Regions from separate parts of the Kitasatospora sp. NPDC049285 genome, predicted to be linked through region 2. Evidence: riboswitches for the same ligand, from Rfam matches in the RefSeq annotation. Region 2 holds a riboswitch; the other holds the start of a gene.

Region 1 (7,678 bases), on a different contig from region 2:
CGGGCGAACATCCGGGCGGCCCGCATCGGGCCGACGGTGTGCGAGGAGGACGGTCCGATGCCTACGGAGAAGAGGTCGAAGACGCTGATGGCCACGGGGTGACGTCCTTGTCTGGTCTCGTGGAGTGGTCCGTCTCGTGGACGGAGGGCGGGGCACGGAACGGGGCACCGCGCGCACTGTCCAGTGTGCGCGGTGCCCCGGTTTGTCCGGTGGCCGCCGGGTTGGGGCGGCCGGTCGGACGGGTTACAGCTCGGGGTAGAGCGGGTGCTTGGCGGCCAGGGCGGTGACCCGGGCCTTCAGCGCCTCGGCCTTGGCCTCGTCGAAGCCCGGCAGCAGCGCCTCGGCGATGACGTCCGCGACCTCGCGGAAGTCCTCGGCGTCGAAGCCGCGGGTGGCCAGCGCCGGGGTGCCGATCCGCAGGCCGGAGGTGACCATCGGCGGGCGCGGGTCGTTCGGGACGGCGTTGCGGTTGACCGTGATGCCGACCTCGTGCAGGCGGTCCTCGGCGTCCTGGCCGTTGAGCTCGCTGTTGCGCAGGTCGACCAGGACCAGGTGCACGTCGGTGCCGCCGGAGAGGACGGAGACGCCGGAGGCGGCCACGTCGTCCTGGAGCAGGCGCTCGGCGAGGATCTTCGCGCCCTCCAGGGTACGGCGCTGGCGCTCCTTGAACTCCTCCGTGGCGGCGACCTTGAAGGCCACCGCCTTGGCGGCGATCACGTGCTCCAGCGGGCCGCCCTGCTGGCCGGGGAAGACCGCGGAGTTGATCTTCTTGGCGTGCTCGGCCTTGGAGAGGATGACGCCGCCGCGCGGGCCGCCCAGGGTCTTGTGCGTGGTGGTGGTGACCACGTCCGCGTACGGCACCGGGGAGGGGTGCAGGCCCGCGGCGACCAGGCCGGCGAAGTGCGCCATGTCGACCATCAGCAGGGCGCCGACCTCGTCCGCCACGCGGCGGAAGGCGGCGAAGTCCAGCTGGCGGGGGTAGGCGGACCAGCCGGCGATGATCAGCTTCGGCTGGTGCTCCTTGGCGAGGCGCTCGACCTCGGCCATGTCGACCTGGCCGGTCTTCTCGTCCACGTGGTACGCGACCACGTTGTAGAGCTTGCCGGAGAAGTTGATCTTCATGCCGTGGGTCAGGTGACCGCCGTGGGCCAGGTTCAGGCCCAGGATGGTGTCACCCGGCTGGATCAGCGCGAACATCGCCGCGGCGTTCGCCTGCGCGCCGGAGTGCGGCTGCACGTTGGCGTGCTCGGCGCCGAACAGCTCCTTGATCCGGTCGATGGCGATCTGCTCGACCACGTCGACGTACTCGCAGCCGCCGTAGTAGCGGCGGCCCGGGTAGCCCTCGGCGTACTTGTTGGTGAGCACCGAGCCCTGGGCCTCCATGACCGCCACGGGGGCGAAGTTCTCGGAGGCGATCATTTCCAGGGTGGTCTGCTGGCGGTGCAGCTCGGCGTCGACCGCGGCGGCGATCTCCGGGTCGAGCGCGTGCAGGGACTGGTTGAGAACCGTCATGGGGGACTCCCGGTCAGGCGCCGGTGAAGGCGGAGTAGCCGTCGGCGTCGAGCAGCTCGTCGGTGGCCTCGACTCGGACCTTGAACAGCCAACCGCCCTCGAAGGGCTCCGAGTTGACCAGGGCCGGCTCGTCGATGACCGCCTGGTTGACCTCGGTGACCTCGCCGGTGGCGGGGGAGAAGAGGTCGCTGACCGACTTGGTGGACTCGAGCTCGCCACAGGTCTCACCCGCGGTCACGGTGTCGCCCACCGCGGGGAGCTGGACGTACACGATGTCGCCGAGGGCGTCGGCCGCGTGCGCGGTGATGCCGACCGTCGACACCCCGTCCACGGCGGCGGTCAGCCACTCGTGCTCCTTGGTGTACTGCAGGTGCGTGGGGTTGCTCATGACGTCATTCTCCAGGATCGCGTGAGGGGAGGGCGCAGCCGTCCGCTGGGCGGACGGACGGGAAAAGGTCTGCTGGAAGGGTGTGCGGGGCTGACGGGACGTCAGCGGGCGCGCTTGTAGAACGGCAGCGCGACGACCTGGACCGGCTCGGCCTTGCCGCGGACGTCCACCGCGACGGTGCCGCCCGGCTCGGCGTGCGCGGCGTCCACGTACGCGATGGCGATCGGCTTGCCGAGGGTCGGCGACGGCGAGCCCGAGGTGATCCGGCCGATCGGGGCGCCCTCGGCGTCCACCACGGTGTACTCGGCGCGCGGCACCCGCTTGCCCTCGGAGACCAGGCCGACCAGCTTGCGCGGGGGGTTGGCCTCGGCCTGGGCGGCGGCCTCCTCCAGCGCCTTGCGGCCGACGAACGCGCCGCCGTTGGTGGTCTTGTCGAACCGCACCACCCGGCCGAGGCCCGCGTCGAACGGGGTCAGCTCGGTGGACAGCTCGTGCCCGTACAGCGGCATGCCGGCCTCCAGGCGCAGCGTGTCGCGGCAGGACAGGCCGCACGGGATCAGGCCCTTGTCGGCGCCGGCCTCGGTGAGGGCGGTCCACAGGTGCTCGGCGTCGGCGGGGGCGCAGAAGATCTCGAAGCCGTCCTCGCCGGTGTAGCCGGTGCGGGCCAGCCAGACGTCCTTGCCGGCCACGGTGGCGGGCAGCAGGGCGTAGTACTTCAGGCCGGGCAGGTCGGCGTCGGTGACCGAGGCGAGGATGCCGTTCGCCTCCGGGCCCTGGACGGCGAGCAGCGCGTAGGCGTCGCGGTCGTCGCGGACGGTCGCGTCGAAGCCCTCGGCGCGCTCGGTCAGCGCGTCCAGCACCACCTGGGCGTTGGAGGCGTTGGCGACCACCAGGTACTCGTTCTCGGCGGTCCGGTAGACGATCAGGTCGTCCAGGATGCCGCCGTCCTCGCGGCAGATCATGGTGTAGCGGGCGCGCAGCACGCCGAGCGCGGAGATGAAGCCGACCAGGGCGTGGTCGAGCAGCTCGCCGGCCTGCGGGCCGGACACGGTGATCTCGCCCATGTGCGAGAGGTCGAAGAGACCGGCCTTGGTGCGGACGGCGAGGTGCTCCTCGCGCTCGCTGCCGTAGCGCAGCGGCATGTCCCAGCCCGCGAAGTCGGTCATGGTGGCGCCGAGCGAGCGGTGCAGTGCGTCGAGCGCGGTCAGGCGGAGGGACACGACAGGACTCCCGGTCATCTGGAAACGGGCATGCTGGGGCGGATCTCCCCGTCTGTCGTCAAACCTGAGAGCTTCACCGCCTCCTGAACAGGATGGCGGCTTGCACCGTGGGTGGGCGCACGGCGCGGCCGTGTCCACTTTCCAGATGTGCCTCGCCCGCGCGGTAGGGGGGCCTGAGAGATTCCGGGGAGGACTTGCTCCTTCGGCGCCGGTCGCGACCAGGGGTCGTTCCGGCTCTCCCGCGCGGGTTCGAGCGGCCGGTATGAAGTTTGGGCGCCGCCATCATGGCATGCCGGAGCCCCCTCGCGGGAGTGGGGTTCGCCGCCACGCGCCGCGGACGGACCGTGCGCGCCGCTAACCTGATCGCAACCGCGGATGTGGAGGGGCGAGATGGGGTTCCCGCTGGGGCAGGTTCCGGAGGGCGGGGGCTGGCCGGCCAACGAACTGGAGCAGGTGTTGACGGCCGCGCTCGGCGACCCCGGGGCGACGCCCCGGGTGATCGAGGTGCTGGCCCGCAGCCAGGTGTGGATCCCGCTGCCGTCGGGCGCCGACCCGCAGGGCGGCTCGCTCGACCTGCCGACCCTCGAACTGGCCGGGGCGCCCTACGTCCCGGTGTACTCCTCGCAGGAGCAGTTCCTCCAGCACTGCCCGGGCTTCCCGTTCGCGATCGCCCCGATGTGGGAGTTCGCCCGCGGCCTGCCGCTGGGCATCGGCATCGCGGTCAACCCCGAGGCGCCGGTGGGCATCCCGGTCCCGCCGGAGGGCGTCGGCGAGCTGCGCCGCGGCCCGCGCGGCGAGCAGTGGGAGGCGCAGGGCGTCGTCGAGGGCGCCCGGGTCGCGCTCAAGGAGCCCGAGCCGCACCTGGAGCCGTTCGCCTTCCTGGCCGCCGCGACCACCGAACTCGCCCACGTGCCGGGCGTGCTGACCGCCCGCCGGGCCCTGGCCCGGGTGGAGGGCGAGCCCACCCTGCTGTACGTCGGGGTGCAGCTGGACCCGGTCGCCCCCGCCGACCCCGCCGAGGTCAACCTGGCGCTCGGCCGGGCGCTGGGAACCGCCCCGCCGAGCTGGGGCGTCCACCTGGTGCTGCTCGACCTGGTCGCCGACCCGGTGGTGGACTGGCTGCTCGGCCGCGTCCAGCCCTTCTACGTCCGACCCTGACCATCCATCATGGGGTCCGCACGGGGGACGGCGGCATGACGGCTGTCGGGCCCGCCCCATAGGGTTGCCCCGGCACACCGGAGCGCGGTTGGCGGCGGACGACGGAAGAGGGCGACGACGTGACGGGAGCAGCCGGCGATCCGGGCGAGATCGAGCGTGCCCTCGCAGCGGTCGCGCCTGACCGCTGGGAGGCGTACGAGGGCCTGCTGCGCGCCCTGGCCGGCGGTCAGGTCTGGATGCTGCTGTGGCACGGCAGCCCCGGCAGCCCGGACGCCCAGTACGGGAACATGGAGATCGGCGGGCACGGCTACGCGCCGTGCGTGACCTCGCCCGGGCAGCTCGCGGCCAGCGGCTGGAGCCGCGGCCACGAGGTGGTGTCCGGGCTGGAGATCGCCGGCGCGCTCTACCGCACCCGCTGGGGACTCTGGCTGGACCCGCACCGCCCCGGCGGCGGCGTCGGCGTGCCCTGGGCCGACCTGCGGCGGATCGCGGTCGGCCTGGACCGGCTGCCCGCCGGGCCGCTGCGGATCTCCGAACCGTCCGTGCAGGCGCCGCAGTTCTTCGCCGTGCTGGAGCAGCAGGCGGGCGAGGTGCGGCCGCTGCGCTCGCTGCGCCGGGCCTGGGTGCAGCCGGTGCTCGGCGAGCCCTACCTGGCGGTCGGCCTGGACCTGTACGACACCTCCGCGCCGGCCGTCGAGGCGGCCCGGGCGCTGGTGCAGCGGGCGGCCGCGCACGCCCCCGAGGGGCTGGCGGTGTCCACGGTGATGATGGCCGACGAGTTCGACCCGGTGGCGATGTGGCTGTGGGCCCACGCCCGCCCGTTCTTCGACCGGCAGTCCGGGCAAGCCGGACAAGCCGCCCCGGCCCCGCAGCCCTACCCGACCGGCTTTGGTTACGCAGCGCCACCACCGGCCGGTCCCGCCGGGGCCTGGCCGCAGGCTCCGTGGCCGGGCTATCCGGGCCGATGACAATACCCTGACACCCGCTCAGAAAACCCCCGACGCGACCTTTACCGAGGTCGGCGGGGGTTTTTTGCCAGCCCATGATCTACGCGCGAAACCCCCCGCACCACCTGGCGTTTTCCCGCCACTGGCGGGGGAACGTCAGCATGCCCCTTGACGGACATGTAACACCTGTGTGAAGAGCGTTATGCGGCCGCAACGAATGTGCATGCCGACAGATCACAGTTAGGCATCCTTCGGGATGGGGGTCTTCCGCCGGGCGCGTCCCATGACAGAGAGTGCTGCGCAATGCGGAGTGCAGGACGAACCCCACGAAGGTGAACGCACCGCCGCCACAGCATGAACCGCACGATGCGCACCTCCGTGCGGCGGCACCATGCACTTCCGCATTACGCAGTACACGGCTTCATCCCGTATGACCTGCTTGCTCACGCACTTCTGCACCGCCGCATCGGCGTCCGGCACCACCGCAACCGCTCTGCATTCCGCACCAAACGCGACTCCGTGGGCCGGCCACCGTCGGCGAGGGGAACGAACTGACTCATGACCACACCCACCGAGACCTCCGGTCCGGCCGCCGGCTCGCAGCCTGACGCCGCGTCAATTCCGGAGCCTGCCAAGAAGATCGAGGGCCGATCGCCCGGGCGCATCGCCTGGGACCGCCTGAAGCGCGACAAGGTCGCGCTCGGGGGCGGCGCCGTCGTGGTCCTGCTGATCCTGGCGGCCGTCTTCGCACCGGTGCTCAGCGCGCTGTTCGGCCACCCGGTCGACGAGCCGCACCCGGACCAGATCAACCCCGACCTCGGCCTGCCCAATGGCGCCTTCGGCGGCATCAGCGGGGACTTCCTGCTCGGTGTCGACCCCGTCTTCGGCCGGGACGTGTTCTCCCGCATCCTCTACGGGGCCCAGATCTCGCTGCTCGTCGCGCTCGGCGCGGCCGCGGTGGCGATCCTCTTCGGTGTGGTGCTCGGCATCATGGCCGGCTACTTCGGCGGCTGGGTCGACAACGTGATCAGCCGGATCATGGACGTGCTGCTGGCCTTCCCGCAGCTCCTGTTCAGCATCGCCCTGGTGTCGGTGATCCCCAACTCGGTGCTCGGCCTGGGTGACACGACCGTTCGCGTGCTGGTGCTGATGATGGTGATCGGCTTCTTCGGCTGGCCCTACATCGGACGCATCGTCAGAGGCCAGGCGATGTCGCTGCGCGAACGCGAGTTCGTGGACGCCGCGCGCAGCCTCGGCGCCGGCCGCGCCCACATCCTGTTCCGTGAACTCCTGCCCAACCTGGTGGCCCCGATCCTGGTCTACACGACCCTGATCATCCCCACCAACATCTTGAACGAGGCGGCGCTCAGCTTCCTCGGGGCCGGTGTCCGGCCGCCCACCCCGTCCTGGGGGCAGATGCTCTCGGACGCGGTCGGGATCTACCAGGCGGACCCCACCTACATGGTGATTCCCGGCCTCGCCATCTTCATCACCGTGCTCGCCTTCAACCTCTTCGGTGACGGCCTGCGTGACGCGCTCGACCCCAAGGGCAACTGAGCCCGCCCAACTCTGGAGGTTCCCCCAACCATGAAGCGAAACAGGACGCTCGCGGCGGCCGCCCTCGTGGCCACCCTCGCCCTCACCACCGCGGCCTGCGGCGGCAGCAAGGGCGGCTCGGGCAGCGACAACGCCAGCGCCAAGTCCGGTGCGGCCGGCTTCAACGCGGCGGCCGACAAGGTGGTGAACCCGTCCGACAAGAAGGGCGGCACCCTCAACCTGTGGACCACCACCGACGTCGACTCCCTCGACCCGGGCCGCGCCTACTACGCCTCGGTGTGGAACTTCGAGCGCTTCTACGCCCGCACCCTGCTGGCCTTCGACGGCAAGCCGGGCAAGGACGGCCTGAACCTCGTCCCCGACCTGGCCTCGGCCAAGCCGGAGATCTCCGCGGACGGCAAGACCTACACCTTCAAGCTGAAGTCCGGCCTGAAGTTCGAGGACGGCTCGCCGATCACCTCGAAGGACATCAAGTACGGCATCGAGCGCGTCTTCGCGCAGGACGTCATCTCCGGCGGCCCGACCTACCTGATCAACGAGCTCGACCAGGGCCAGGACTACAAGGGCCCCTACACCGACACCGACCCGAACAAGCTGGGCCTGAAGTCGGTGCAGACCCCGGACGACTCGACCATCATCTTCAGCCTGGCGAAGCCGAACTCGGACTTCCCCTACCTGCTGGCGATGGGCTCGGCCGCCCCGGTCCCGCAGAAGCTGGACACCGGCGCCAAGTTCGGTGACAAGCCGGTCTCCTCCGGCCCGTACAAGTTCAAGTCGGCCGAGCCGGGCAAGGGCTACGAGCTGGTCCGCAACGAGAACTGGGACCCGGCCTCCGACCCGTTCCGCAAGGCGCTGCCGGACGTCGTCAAGCTGACCGTCACCACCAACGCCGACGA
Region 2 (7,678 bases):
GGCGGGCCGTCGCGGCCACCTCGACCAGGTCCAGGTCGTACTCCTGGGCAAGCTCCAGCGCCTTCGCGAGCGGGACGATGCCGACCTGCTCGCCGCTGGGACCGACGAGTCGCACCTCGGGGACGCGAATCCGGTCGTTGATGCGGGGCTCGGTGCTGATGGGGCCTCCTCGGTTGCACCTTCTTCGATGCGGCCGTCGGACGGCGGTCGCACGTAGTGGTTTCGACCACTGGGCGGGGCTTCATTCATGCTCCGCTGCTCCTGCCGCCTGGCAGAGGCACCGAACGCACGAAAAAAGCCCCGCACGGTACAGGCGGGGCTCCACACGTTCCGGATGTCCTCGCGGACACCACTGGCGACGGGCAATCCTCACGGGCGCCCTTCGCGGACCGTACCCGTCGGCCCTTCGGCCGATCAGGTGGGAGACTGTCGCGGTTGCCCTCTCGGGCCTCCTGAGGTGGAGCCTCCACTTGCTGGCCGGGCACCCCGAAGGGACTACCTGGCCGGTCAGTCTCGAAGCATACCAGCGTTCGGGGGCCGACCGGTATTCCGACCCCTCGCCGCCCGCCTTGTACGCTCCCTTTGTACTGCGCTTTCGCACCAGCATCCCGGAGTGACACCGTGACCAGCCAGCCCGACCACGACCACACGCCCGAGTCCGCGGCGTCCGACGAGGCGATCGGCTTCGACGACCTGACCCGCGACATCGCCGAGGTCCCGGCCGTCGAGGTGATCACCACCGTCGCCGTCCACCTGATGAGCGCCGCCGCCGTCAAGTGCGGGCTGGCCGAGGGCGGCGAGGCCGACAAGGACCTCGACGAGGCCCGCAAGCTGATCACCGCCCTGGCCGGCCTGGTCACCGCCGGGGCCCCCGAGATCTCCAACTTCCACGCCGCCCCGCTGCGCGACGGCCTGCGCTCCCTGCAGCTGGCCTTCCGCGAGGCCTCCCTCATCCCCGACGCCCCGGGCTCCGGCCCCGGCGAGAAGTTCACGGGCCCGGTCTACTCCTGACCCGCGCAGCGCTCTGCGCCCCGACAGGGGCGCGGGAAACCGCGCGAGGCGGAAGACGCCCAGCAGAAAGCCGCCCGCCGAGGGAAGTCCCCCGGCGGGCGGCTCACTTGTCGGATCAGGCGTCGTACTCGTCCAGCGGCGGGCACGAGCAGACCAGGTTCCGGTCGCCGTACGCGCCGTCGATCCGCCGCACCGCCGGCCAGTACTTGTCCGCCGGGTTCACGCCCGCCGGGAAGACCGCGGTCTCCCGCGAGTACGCGTGCTCCCACTCGCCCGCCAGCATCGACGCGGTGTGCGGGGCGTTGCGCAGCGGGTTGTCGTCGGCCGGCCACACGCCCGCGCCGACCTGCTCGATCTCGCCGCGGATCGCGATCATCGCCTCGCAGAACCGGTCGATCTCGTGCAGGTCCTCGGACTCGGTGGGCTCGATCATCAGCGTGCCGGCCACCGGGAACGACATGGTCGGCGCGTGGAAGCCGTAGTCGATCAGGCGCTTGGCGATGTCGTCGACGCTGACGCCGGTCTCCTTGCTGAGCGGGCGCAGGTCGATGATGCACTCGTGCGCGACCAGCCCGCCGGGGCCGGTGTACAGCACGGGGTAGTGCGGGGCGAGCCGCTTGGCGATGTAGTTGGCGTTCAGCACGGCCACCTGGGTGGCGCGCTTGAGGCCCTCGCCGCCCATCAGCCGGACGTACGCCCAGGAGATCGGCAGGATCGCCGCGGAGCCCCACGGCGCGGCCGAGATCGGGCCGACACCGGTCGCGGGGCCGGCCTCGGCCTGCAGCGGGTGGTTGGGCAGGTACGGCGCGAGGTGCGAGCGCACCGCGACCGGGCCGACGCCGGGGCCGCCGCCGCCGTGCGGGATGCAGAAGGTCTTGTGCAGGTTCAGGTGCGAGACGTCCGCGCCGAACTTGCCCGGCTTGGCGAGGCCGACCAGCGCGTTCAGGTTGGCGCCGTCGACGTACACCTGGCCGCCGGCCTCGTGGACGAGCGCGCAGATGTCGGTGATCTGGGTCTCGAACACGCCGTGGGTGGACGGGTAGGTGACCATCAGCACGGACAGCTGGTCGCGGTGCAGCGCGATCTTGGCCTTGAGGTCCTCGACGTCCACGTCGCCGTCGGCGAGCGTCTTGACGACCACGACCCGCATGCCGGCCATCGCCGCGGAGGCCGCGTTGGTGCCGTGCGCGGAGGACGGGATCAGGCACACGTCGCGCTGGAGGTCGCCGTTGGCCCGGTGGTAGGCGCGCACCGCGAGCAGACCGGCGAGCTCGCCCTGCGAGCCGGCGTTCGGCTGGATCGAGACGGCGTCGTAGCCGGTGACCTCGACCAGCTGCTGCTCCAGCTCGCGGATCAGGGTCAGGTAGCCGGCGGCCTGCTCGACCGGGGCGAACGGGTGCAGCTGGCCGAACTCGGGCCAGGTGACCGGCTCCATCTCGGTGGTCGCGTTGAGCTTCATGGTGCAGGAGCCAAGCGGGATCATGCCGCGGTCGAGCGCGTAGTCGCGGTCGGAGAGCCGGCGCAGGTAGCGCAGCATGGCGGTCTCCGAGCGGTGGCTGTGGAAGACCGGGTGGGTGAGGTACTCGTCCTCGCGCAGCAGCGCGGCGGGCAGCGCCTCGGCGTCCTCGGCCACGGCGGCCTCGATGCCGAACGCGCCGAACACGGCGGCCAGGTGCTCGCGGGTGGTGGTCTCGTCGCAGGAGACCGACACCCGGTCCGCGTCGACCCGGTGCACGTTGACGCCCTGCGCCAGCGCGGCGGCGGCCACGGCGTCCGCCCGGCCCGGCACGACGGCCGTGACGGTGTCGAAGAACGCGTCGTGGGCGAGCTGCACGCCGCCCGCGCGCAGGCCGGCCGCGAGGGCGGCGGCGTAGCGGTGGGTGCGGCGGGCGATCGCGGCGAGGCCGTCGGGGCCGTGGTAGACGGCGTACATGGAGGCCATCACCGCGAGCAGCACCTGGGCGGTGCAGATGTTGGAGGTGGCCTTCTCGCGGCGGATGTGCTGCTCGCGGGTCTGCAGGGCCAGCCGGTAGGCGCGGTGGCCGTCGGCGTCGACGGAGACGCCGACCAGGCGGCCGGGCAGGTTGCGGGCGTACTCGGCGCGCACCGCGAGGTAGCCGGCGTGCGGGCCGCCGAAGCCCATCGGGACGCCGAAGCGCTGCGAGGTGCCGCAGGCGATGTCGGCACCGAGCTCGCCGGGCGAGCGCAGCAGGGTGAGGGCGAGCAGGTCGGCGGCGACGGCGACGATCGCGCCGAGGCCGTGGGCCTGGTCGATGACCGGCTTGATCGCGCGCACCGCGCCGGAGGCGCCCGGGTACTGCAGCAGCACGCCGAAGACGCCGCGCTCGGCGATCTCGGCGGGGATGCCCTCGGACAGGTCGGCGACGACGACCTCGACGCCGGTCGGCTCGGCGCGGGTCTCGATGACGGCGACGGTCTGCGGCAGGGTGTCGGCGTCGACCAGGAAGACACCGCCCTTGACCTTGGTGACGCGCCGGGCGAGGGCCATCGCCTCGGCGGCGGCGGTGCCCTCGTCGAGCAGCGAGGAGCCGGAGGTGGCCAGGCCGGTGAGGTCGGCGACCATGGTCTGGAAGTTGAGCAGCGCCTCCAGGCGGCCCTGCGAGATCTCCGGCTGGTACGGCGTGTAGGCGGTGTACCAGGCCGGGTTCTCCAGCACGTTGCGCAGGATGACCGGCGGGGTGAAGGTGCCGTAGTAGCCGAGGCCGATCATCGAGGTGAGGACCTGGTTGCGGCCGGCCAGCTCGCGCAGTTCGGCGAGCACCTGGGCCTCGCTGCGGCCCTCCGGCAGGCCGAGCGCGGTGAGGCTGCGGATGGCGGCGGGGACGGCGGCGTCCGACAGCTCGTCCAGGGAGGCGAACCCGACGTGGGCCAGCATCTTTTCCTGGGCGTCGGCGTCGGGACCGATGTGGCGCTGCTCGAAGGGGCTGGCCTGCTCAAGCTCACGGAGCGTCGGCTGGGCGTTCATGGGGGTCGGGCCTCCTGGTCGCGGACCGGCGGGGGTACGCACGCCGGTCGCGCCGTGGGGCGCCCGGGATGTACGAACCCGTCAGCCTCCCCCTCTGTCATCGGTACCTGAGAGCTTCGCACGGCCGCCCGTGGGGCGCGGCGTGCTTGCACCGTCGGTGAGGGTGGGTGCCGACGGCATCGGTGCCGACGGTCCTGCCCTGCTTTCCAGAGTGACCTGATCTCGCCCGGTACGGATGCCTGAGAGATTCCGGGGAGGGGTTGCTCCTTCGGCGTCCCCGCAGCCCCTCGTACGGGGCCGGGGACTCTCCCGAGCGTGCTCGGCGGTCGCCGCCCAGGTTACCAGCGCGGGCCCGGCCGATCACCGGTGCGGCCCTGTGATCTGCCCCGGACGGCGGCGTCCGGAATGCCACCGTCCGTTACGTGCCGTTTGGTGTGAAGTGGCGGGCCGGCCAGCTCCTCCTCCCGCCCCTCTGACGGACCCTCAAGGAGCAGCAGGACTGGAGGACAGCGTGCAGACCGATATCGATCCGCGCGACCTGATCGGACACAAGGCGGTCGACCGGAACGGTGACAAGATCGGCACTGTCGACGAGGTGTACCTGGACGACGCCACCGGCGAACCGGAGTGGGCGGCGGTCCGTACCGGGATCTTCGGCCGGGACGCCTTCGTCCCGCTGACCACCAGCGAGTTCGCGGGGGACGAGCTGCGCGTCCCGTACGACAAGTCGCTGATCAAGGAGTCGCCGGACTTCGGGGTGGGCCAGCACCTCTCCCCCGCCCAGGAGCTCCAGCTGTACCGCTACTACGGCCTGGACACCGTCGCCGGCACGCTCGCCGGGGAGTCCGGCTCGGCGCCGGCCGCGAAGGAGCGTCCGCGCCCGACGGCCGGCGGCGACCGGGACTTCGGCGCGCTCGCCCCGAGCGTCCCGCCCACGCCGTCTCCGACGAACGGCACGAACGGCACGAACGGCACGAGCCCCGTGAACGCGGCCCCGCCGGCTTCGGCGTCGTACGCCTCCGCGAAGAGCAGCCCGCGGCACGCCTCCGAGCAGCGGCCGGGTGCGGAGCGGGCCGCGTCGGTGGAGCCGACCGCGCCGGTGGAGATCACCTGCCGGGAGGAGCGGCTGGACATCACCACCGAGTGGCACGCGGTGGGCACCACCCGGCTGCGCAAGTACGTGACCACTGAGCCGGTCGAGCGCCGGGTGCCGGTGGTGCGCGAGCGGGTGCGGGTGGAGCGGATCCCGGTGTCGGACGCGGAGCGGGCGGGGCTGACCGAGCAGGAGATCGCCGAGGCGGTCGAGGAGGTCACGCTGCGCGAGGAGCGTCCGGTGGTGCGCAAGTACCTGGCGCCGATCGAGCGGGTGCGGCTGGTGGTGGAGCGGTACACCGAGGAGGAGGTGGTCCGCGACGAGCTGCGCCGCGAGCAGGTGGAGGTGCACGACGCGGCGGTCGGCGCGGACGGCGCGGCCCCGCACCGGACGCAGCAGCAGCCGTGGCACGCGAAGCCGCAGCAGCCGGCGGCCGCCGGGGGCGGCGTGAACGCGGTGCCGCTGTCCGGGCTGAACGGCGGCGGTCTGGAGCACGCCCGTCCGGAGCCGCTGCGCTCGGTCTGACGGCGGGTCAAGGTCCGGCCCCGGTCCGCTTCGGCGGGCCGGGGCCGGGCGCTTTGCCAAAGCTTCACTATTCGATATTTGACACAGTGAAGCATCTCCGGGATGGTTACTTCAGTTCATGCACTATCGCCATCCTGAAGAAAACTTCCCGGAGGATCCCCGTGAGTGAGGCACCACAGCCCACCGCCGCGGCCGACAAGCCCACCAGCGCCCGGGTCCTGCCCGCCCTGATCCTGGCCATGCTGGCGTTCAGTGTGGTGCAGACCGCGGTCGTCCCGATCCTGCCGGGCCTGGCCCGCGAGCTCGGCGTCTCGGGCTCGAGCATCACCTGGCTGATGACCGCCAACCTGCTGTCCGCCGCGGTCCTGACCCCGCTGCTCGGCCGCTTCGGCGACCTGCGCGGCCGCAAGCCGATGCTGCTGGTCTCGCTGGCCGGCCTGGTGCTCGGCTCCGGCCTCGCCGTCACCACCCACTCGTTCACCTGGCTCGTGGTCGCCCGCGTGCTGCAGGGCGCGGGCGGCGGCGTGCTGCCGCTGGCGATCAGCATCGTCCGCGACGAGCTGCCCAAGCAGAAGGTCACCGGCGGCGTCGCCGCGATCTCCGCCTCGATGGGCGTCGGCTCCGGCCTCGGCCTGGTCGCCACCGGCCTGCTGCTGGAGCACTGGAGCTACAAGTCGATCTTCTGGATGGGCCTGGTCTTCGGCCTGCTCGCCGTCGTGCTGGTCGTCGTCCGGGTGCCCAGCGACCCGGTGATCGACAAGGAGGGCGGCGCCGACCCGCTCGGCGCGCTCACCCTGGCCGGCTGGCTGTCCGCACTGCTGATCGCGGTCAGCCAGGGCAACCACTGGGGCTGGACCTCCAACCGCACCCTCGGTCTGTTCGCCGTCGCCGCCGTGGTCGCGCTGCTCTGGCTGCTGGTCGAGTCCAAGGTCAGCCACCCGCTGGTCGACCTGAAGATGATGTCCCGCCCCGCGGTCGCCTTCACCAACATCTCCGGCCTGCTGATCGGCTTCGGCATGTACGGCTCGTTCATGGTGATCAGCAACTTCGCCCAGACCCCGGAGAAGTTCGCCCACTACGGCTTCACCGCCACCGTGCTGCACGCCGGCATCATGCTGCTGCCGTCCGCGATCGGCTCGATGGTGGCCGCCCCGCTCGGTGCGATGCTGATCGCCCGCCGCGGCCCGCGCCTGCCGCTGGTCCTCGGCGGCCTGCTGGGCGCGGTCTCGATGGCCTACCTGGCCGTCCGCCACGGCGCCGAGTTCGACATCTACCTCTCCTCCGCGGTCTTCGGCCTCGGCGTGGGCCTGGCCTACGCGGCGATGCCCGCGTACATCAACGGCGCCGTCCCGGCCGAGCAGTCCGGCATCGCCAACGGCATGAACGCGGTGCTGCGCACCGTCGGCGGCGCCGTCGGCACCGCGGTGATGGCCGCGATCCTCACCGGGGACACCCTGAAGCTGCCGATCCCGGTGCAGCTGCCCACCGAGAACGCCTACCAGCACGCCTTCTGGGTGGCCGCCGCGATGTGCCTGGTCGCCGGCGCCGTGCCGTTCGCGATCCGCCGGATCCGCTCCGCCGCCACCACCCCCGCCGAGCGCCCGGCCGACCTGGCGCTCGCCAAGACCGACGCCTAGCCCCGACAGGCCCTGACGGCGTCCCCCTCGCGTACTGGACACACGCGAGCGGCTCCCGGGCCCGCCGCCACGGGCATCGGCGGCGCGGCCCAGGACCGGCCGACGGCCCCGCACCCCTCCCGGGTGCGGGGCCGTCGCCGTCTCACTCCCCCGCGGACTCACGCAGCGGCAGCGCCCCGGACGGCTCCAGCTCCTCGTCGTCGACCGCGAAGGTGCGCACCCGGCCGGGCGCCGAGTACGGCGTCTCGAACCGGACGGTGACCCGGCCGACGCCGCTGCCCTGCACCCACCCAGGACCGAACTGACGGTGCGTCACGTCCTGCCCGGGCCACCAGCGGCGCACCGCCGGCGGCTGCTCGGGCTGCACCGGCTCCGGCTCGGGCTGCTCCTCCGCCGCCGCCTCCCGTTCCTCCCGCTCCAGCTGGG

The links. Region 2 has a riboswitch for glycine ahead of gcvP (aminomethyl-transferring glycine dehydrogenase). Riboswitches for the same ligand answer to the same signal wherever they lie in the genome.
Region 1: another riboswitch for glycine. It lies ahead of gcvT (glycine cleavage system aminomethyltransferase GcvT); the one in region 2 lies ahead of gcvP (aminomethyl-transferring glycine dehydrogenase).

The regions. Positions count from the first base shown of each region.
Region 1 covers NZ_JBFAQR010000005.1:147,538-155,215, reverse strand. Annotated here, with positions in the region: gene AB0K51_RS05915 (L-serine ammonia-lyase) at 1-95, opposite strand, end outside; gene glyA (serine hydroxymethyltransferase) at 244-1,512, opposite strand; gene gcvH (glycine cleavage system protein GcvH) at 1,526-1,900, opposite strand; gene gcvT (glycine cleavage system aminomethyltransferase GcvT) at 2,002-3,138, opposite strand; glycine riboswitch at 3,272-3,372, opposite strand; gene AB0K51_RS05895 (enhanced serine sensitivity protein SseB) at 3,511-4,278, shown strand; gene AB0K51_RS05890 (enhanced serine sensitivity protein SseB C-terminal domain-containing protein) at 4,398-5,246, shown strand; gene AB0K51_RS05885 (ABC transporter permease) at 5,784-6,782, shown strand; gene AB0K51_RS05880 (ABC transporter substrate-binding protein) at 6,813-7,678, shown strand, end outside.
Region 2 covers NZ_JBFAQR010000016.1:11,206-18,883, reverse strand. Annotated here, with positions in the region: gene infC (translation initiation factor IF-3) at 1-160, opposite strand, end outside; gene AB0K51_RS13465 (DUF1844 domain-containing protein) at 622-1,011, shown strand; gene gcvP (aminomethyl-transferring glycine dehydrogenase) at 1,127-3,997, opposite strand; glycine riboswitch at 4,215-4,319, opposite strand; gene AB0K51_RS13455 (PRC and DUF2382 domain-containing protein) at 4,509-5,615, shown strand; gene AB0K51_RS13450 (MFS transporter) at 5,777-7,252, shown strand; gene AB0K51_RS13445 (DNA polymerase IV) at 7,395-7,678, opposite strand, start outside.